DNA from 3 places in the Clostridium sp. TJA085 genome. Region 2 is predicted to be linked to each of the others. Evidence: riboswitches for the same ligand, from Rfam matches in the RefSeq annotation. Region 2 holds a riboswitch; each other region holds the start of a gene.
The links. Region 2 has a riboswitch for thiamine pyrophosphate ahead of thiD (bifunctional hydroxymethylpyrimidine kinase/phosphomethylpyrimidine kinase). Riboswitches for the same ligand answer to the same signal wherever they lie in the genome.

Region 1 (2,208 bases), on a different contig from region 2:
TTTATATCATTTAAATTATTTACACTTGCATATGCTTTTATATAAGAAGAACCTTTTATAACTAATGGTTCCTCTTTATTTATATTGTATTGAACTATTAAATTAACTCCATTTCCATCAAAACATGTATAATCTGCTGCTTTCTTGTATGGTAAATATGGTATGCCAAATAAAATTATTAATAAAACTATATTTATTATAATTTTTTTCACTGTAACACTCCTTTGTTTAGTAGTCATTTGTATAATTATATAAAGTAGCATTAAAATTTATTAATCTTTATAAATTCTATTTACATCTATATCTTATTTAATATTAATCAAAACATTTAAAAACTAATATTAATAATTTAAATATTATCTTTTTTCATAACTAATATTTTATTTATTAATGATATTTTCAAGAAGACATATGCAAAAATTGCTCCAACTATACAGCTTAAGGAAAATGGTATTACATATAAAAATAATGATGCTTCTTTTCCAAGCAATAAAGATGCTATTGGATATGCAAGCATAGCACCTATGATTCCTGTCCCTATAAATTCTCCTATAACTGCAGAAAACATATTTTTAAACCATTTATAAAATAAACCTGCAAATAATGCACCAATCATACTTCCTGGAAAAGCTAACAAACTTCCAGTTCCTAATATATTCCTAATAAATGATGAAGAAAATGCATTTAAAATTGCAAACCAAGGACCTAAAGTTATTCCTGAAATAACATTTACAAAATGTTGAATTGGAGATATTTTTGCTCCAAACATAGGTATTGAAAATGTTCCAAAAAGTACAGATATTCCAATAAGCAATCCACTTAATACTAATTTGTAAGTTAAGTTTTTTTCTTTATTCATTATAAAATCCCTCCAAAATAAAAATTGAGTATAACCTTAAGGTTATACTCAATTTATTAAATATATTTATATTCATAAATAAGCACTCCCTACGTTGGTACTAACCATATCAGGTAATAAGGGTTTAGAAATTTTTAATTTCAATCTCAGCAAAACTTATGGCTCCCCTAGCTTTAAATTTATCTTTTTCTTACATCTTGTAATTCTCTTTTTAATAATTCTACTTCACAAACAAGATTATTTATATCAGACTTTAGTTTTTTTATTTCTTCTTCATATTTTATATTCTTATTAGTTGTAGTAGATTCTGTTGTGTTTATTGAACTTGTAGTTCCATCATTTGCATTATCTGGAGTTGGGTTTTGTTCACAAAAAGGATTTCCTACATTTTTATATTTTCTATTATAATATCTTCCTGGTCCATTTTGAAAATATTGTTGTTGTGCACTATATGTTAAAATAACTTGTCCTATTAACTCAAACCAGTTTCCTATAGAGTTTTGGATATTAAATGGCATATTTCCTGACATTACTTGACCAATTATATCTCCAATAAGCACAAACATTTGTGGATGTAAATCTTGAAATCCTCCTGGAACATCACTACACTGTTCATTTGGATCTGAACTTGCACTATTGTTAGAAGTTCCACTATTATTACAGTTTGAATTATTTTTATTATTAAAATTATTTTCAAATAATGATGAAAATTCATTTATAAATTCATTAAAATCATTCATTTCGTATAATCCAATTTAAATCCCTTAAATAGTACTTTCAGTTATTATAGTATTCTAAATAACCATTCTTATTACTATATATTTATTCTTCTCCAAAAACTTTTTTTCTAAGCTCAATTCCTGTCTTTGTTATTGCAACTCCCCCCATTGCAGTTTCTCTTAATGATGGTGGTAATTGTCTTCCTACTTTATACATAGCTGAAACTGTATCATCAAATGGAATTTTTGATTCTACTCCAGCCATAACTAAATCTGCTGTACAAAGTGCACTAACAGCTCCTGCTGCATTTCTTTTAGCGCAAGGAATTTCAACAAGACCTGCAACTGGGTCACACACAAGTCCTAATATATTTTTAAGAACTATTGCAGCAGCATCTAAACTTTGCTTTGTGCTTCCTCCCATCATATATACAGTAGCTGCTGATGCCATTGCAGCTGCTGAACCACATTCTGCTTGACAACCTCCTTCTGCTCCTGATACTGTTGCATTCATTGCTATAATAGTTCCTATAGCTGCTGATGCAAAAAGCCCCATAATAAGTTCATCTTCTGTTTTATTTAACTTACCACCAGCTGCTAATATAACTGCCGGAAGTATTCCACATGAAC
Region 2 (2,208 bases):
GAAAATCCAGATGTTTATGATGCATTAGCTCGTAAATATTTATCTATTGGATGTTCATGTATGACTCCTAATCCAAATAGAATTAAGCTTTTAGATAAAATGATAGATGAATATAAAGTTGATGCTGTTGTTGATGTAATATTAACAGCTTGTCATACATACAATGTTGAAACTTTATCAATTAAGAGATTTGTAAATGATGAAAAGAAAAAGCCTTATATGAGTGTGGAAACTGATTTCTCATCATCAGATATTGGACAATTAAATACTAGAATGGCTGCATTTATTGAAATGCTTTAGGAGTTTTATGGAAATATATACTTTAGGAATAGATTCAGGCTCCACAACAACAAAGGGAGTTTTATTTGATGGAAATAAAATAGTTGAAACTTTAATAATAAAAACTGCAGCTAAGCCAAAGGAAAGTATTTATAAAGTATTTAATAAGCTTTATAGTGACAAAGTTAAATATGTAGTTACAACTGGATATGGAAGAAAGCTTTTAAAAGAGGCAAACAAGCAGGTTACTGAAATAACTTGTCATGCAAGGGGAGCTGCTTTTTTAAATCCTAACATAAGAGCTGTAATAGATATTGGTGGACAAGATTCAAAGGCTATTTTACTTGATAAGTCATTAAATGTTGTAGATTTTTTAATGAATGATAAATGTGCAGCTGGAACAGGAAGATTTATAGATGTTATGATGAGAATACTAGAAGAAGATATTAATAATATTGATGAATTTATAACGAATAAGACACCTGTAAATATATCAAGTATGTGCACTGTATTTGCAGAAAGTGAAATAATAAGTCTTCTAGCAAATGATGTTGATAGAGGAGATATTGCCCTTGGAGTTGTTCATTCAATTAGTAAAAGAACAGCTAATTTTGCAAATAGATTAAATTTAGAAGGTGATATATTTTTTAGCGGTGGACTTGCTAACTCAAAAATATTTAAAGATACAATAGAAAGTTACTTAAATAAAAATGTATACACTCATAAATTAAGTCAATTTGTAGGTGCAATTGGAGCTGCTGTAATTGGATGGCAAAAAATAAACTAATAAAAATGTTGAATAAAATTTTATATAGTGCTAAAATTAACCTGTAAAAATTAAATAATTTAAGACACAGGGGGGCTGGGATTTGGCCAGCTGAGATTGAAAACCTTAAAATTTTCTGACCCTATGAACCTGAGATGGATAATACCAGCGTAGGAAGATGTTTGAATATATTTTAAGTATTTTTGTATATTGAGGTACAAGCGTTTTCTGCTTGTACCTTTTTTATTTTAAATATATTTAAAAAATCTTCTATAAAATTAGTAGAAGGATAGGTGTTAAATGTGAAAAATGTTTTAACTATTGCAGGATCAGATAGCTGTGGAGGAGCAGGAATACAAGCTGATTTAAAAACCTTTAGTGCAAATGGAGTTTATGGAATGAGCGTAATAACTGCTATAACTGCTCAAAATACTATGGGAGTATTTAAAGTACAAGATATTGATGAAGAAATTATTGGAGCTCAAATTGATGCAATTTTTGAGGATATTAATGTTGATGCGGTAAAAATTGGTATGGTATCAAAAATTTCTACAATTAACATAATAAGTGAGAAATTAAAAAAATATAAACCTAAAAATTTAGTTTTAGACCCAGTAATGATATCAAAGAGTGGTTATTCTTTATTAAAGCCAGAATCAAAAAGTGCATTAATTAAAGAGCTTATTCCTTTAGCTTATGTAATTACTCCAAATTTACCAGAAGCTTTAGAAATAATAAGTGAAGTAAATTCAGAAAAGGTAGAAATAAAAACAGTTGAAGATATGGAGCTTGCTGCTAAAGAAATTTATAAACTTGGTTGTAAAAATGTATTTTTAAAGGGTGGACATATGGAAGGAGATAAAGCTGTTGATATTTTATATGATGGAGAAAACATATATAAGTTTTATGCAGAAAAAATAAATACAAAAAACACTCATGGAACAGGCTGTACTATATCATCTGCAATAGCCTCAAATTTAGCTTTAGGCTTTAGTATTGAAGAAGCTATTAAAAGGTCAAAGGATTATATAACAATAGCTATTATTCATTCCCTAGATATAGGACATGGTGTTGGACCAACAAACCATTTTTATGAATTATATAAAAAGGCAGGGTTAATAAATGAATAACAAGAAATTTGGATTTTTTACATTATCTTTTTT
Region 3 (2,208 bases), on a different contig from region 2:
TTTAAAAGAAATAGGAAGACTTAAAGAAGACACTTTAGTAGTTACGGTTATGAGTAATTTAGGACTAGATATTGCTTGTAAAGAATTAGGAATAAAAACTGTAAAAACTAAAGTTGGAGATAGATACGTATTAGAAGAAATGCTAGATAAGGGATACGTAATTGGTGGAGAGCAATCAGGTCATATTATATTCTTAGAATGTAATACAACAGGAGATGGATTAGTTACTGCATTACAAGTTGCATCAATATTAAAGAGAAGCAATAAAACTTTAAGTGAGTTATGTTCAATTATGAGAGAGCTTCCTCAAGTTTTAGTAAATGCAACAGTACCTAATGATAAAAAAGATATTTACTTAAAGGATGCTGAAATAATAGCTGAAATAGAAAGAATGGAAAAATTAATGGATGGAAGAGGAAGAGTTTTGATAAGACCTTCAGGAACAGAACCATTAGTTAGAGTTATGCTAGAAGGTGAAGATCAAGAAGAAATAGATAAGATAGCTCATAACTTAGCTGATATGATATTAGATAAGTGTAAATAAATTTTAATTATAGTTAAAATGAGAAGTTATTTTAAAATAACTTCTCATTTTTTTATACAGCTTTTATTGAATTATCAGTAAACTCGGGGTTTAAGGTTCTTAATAATCTACTTATTGGAATAAGTTTTAAAATAATCATGCATATTATCATTTCAGCTCCAACTAAAGGAAGATTTACTACTGCTGAATATAATAACGCACCCATTTCAGCTGGGGCAAATGAACCAAAGAACACGACTCCTGATATAAAGTGACATAAAAATTTTGTAAAGAATGCTACAAACACACCAAGCATTCTATGATTTTTTCTGAAATAATTTATTCCAGCAAGTCCCATAGCTAGCGATGGTAATGGATAATCAAAAAGCATTTGAATTGGATGTATTATATATGGATCAGTGAATAAATTAATTATTCCGTACAGAAATCCAGTTAAAAAACCTATTTCTTTACCATAAGCAAATGCTATTATAAGTATTGGTACCATACAGCCTAAGGTTATACTTCCTCCTTGAGGAAATCTATATAGTCTAAAAACATTAAGAATTGTAGAAAGTGCTAAGGCGATAGCTATATTGGTCATTATCCTTGCATTTAATTTAATTTTTCTAAATTTAAATAAAGCAAAGAATAGAACCAAACAAGCGATTATAGTTAGTATAGACATAGGACTTTCTAAAATTGTCCTAAATTTTTCAGGGATATTTGTATAAAGATTTGTAAATCTTTCTCCCCAATCATTTAAAAATTCCATAAAAAAACCTCCTATTTGTGCTAGAAGGACGTAAAAGAACTGAGTCTTTTGCTTTCCTACGCCGGTATTATCCAGATCAGGTTAAAGGGTTAATGCTAATATATAAGCATTTCTCAGCCACAAAGGCACCCCTAGCACATAAAATAATATTTTATTGACAAGCTTATTGTAATATTACAGGTTTATAATGTCAATAAATTTCAAACATTAAATGAAATATAAGTTAATAAGTGGTAAAATTTAATGGTGATTAAAGCTTATAAAAATAATTATAGTATATAGTTGGATTTAAATAATCGTATTAAAATACAAATAGCTATAAACTTTTTATCATATAGACTGGAGAAAATGTAATTTAAAATACGAATATAATTTTTTTATTTATATGTTGAGTTAGCAAGAACATCATTTATAGAATAGGTCATGTATCTAAGTTAAGAAATTTTCCTGAATATATTAAAGGAGTGAATTAAGTTAATAATAGATAGAGTAATTTAAAATAGTAATTATTATTTTAAATATATAGTTAAAGCATCTATAAAGATTAAATAAAAATATTAAAATGAAAAGGTGATTAAAGTGAAAATATATGATTTAACACATTATTTAGAAGATAATATGACTTCTTATTCAGAAGAAGAAGGATATTTTAAAAAAGAATTAAGTACAATAGATAAGGAGGGATACAATGTATTAAAAATATCTTTATCATCACATACTGGAACTCATATGGATTTTCCAAAACACGTATTTAGTGATGGGAAATTCTTAGATTCTTTTAATGTAGAAGATTTTATAGGAAGAGCATATATGATAAATTGTAAAGAAAGAAATATAATAGATTTAAAGTTTATTTTAAAGTATAAAAAAGAAATAGAAGAGTGTGATTATTTAATATTAAATACAGGAT

Region 1: it holds a riboswitch for thiamine pyrophosphate, as region 2 does, so the genes downstream of both, thiW (energy coupling factor transporter S component ThiW) here and thiD (bifunctional hydroxymethylpyrimidine kinase/phosphomethylpyrimidine kinase) in region 2, are expected to answer to the same signal.
Region 3: it holds a riboswitch for thiamine pyrophosphate, as region 2 does, so the genes downstream of both, thiT (energy-coupled thiamine transporter ThiT) here and thiD (bifunctional hydroxymethylpyrimidine kinase/phosphomethylpyrimidine kinase) in region 2, are expected to answer to the same signal.

What each region holds. Positions count from the first base shown of each region.
Region 1 covers NZ_JBZEEZ010000004.1:161,558-163,765, forward strand. The annotation lists gene AC4FQW_RS11210 (hypothetical protein) at 1-212, opposite strand, end outside; gene thiW (energy coupling factor transporter S component ThiW) at 350-859, opposite strand; TPP riboswitch at 928-1,038, opposite strand; gene AC4FQW_RS11220 (hypothetical protein) at 1,039-1,599, opposite strand; gene sdaAA (L-serine ammonia-lyase, iron-sulfur-dependent, subunit alpha) at 1,682-2,208, opposite strand, start outside.
Region 2 covers NZ_JBZEEZ010000001.1:699,618-701,825, reverse strand. The annotation lists gene AC4FQW_RS03770 (double-cubane-cluster-containing anaerobic reductase) at 1-300, shown strand, start outside; gene AC4FQW_RS03765 (acyl-CoA dehydratase activase) at 308-1,066, shown strand; TPP riboswitch at 1,125-1,240, shown strand; gene thiD (bifunctional hydroxymethylpyrimidine kinase/phosphomethylpyrimidine kinase) at 1,348-2,175, shown strand; gene cytX (putative hydroxymethylpyrimidine transporter CytX) at 2,168-2,208, shown strand, end outside.
Region 3 covers NZ_JBZEEZ010000003.1:120,273-122,480, reverse strand. The annotation lists gene glmM (phosphoglucosamine mutase) at 1-544, shown strand, start outside; gene thiT (energy-coupled thiamine transporter ThiT) at 597-1,298, opposite strand; TPP riboswitch at 1,335-1,441, opposite strand; gene AC4FQW_RS09895 (cyclase family protein) at 1,878-2,208, shown strand, end outside.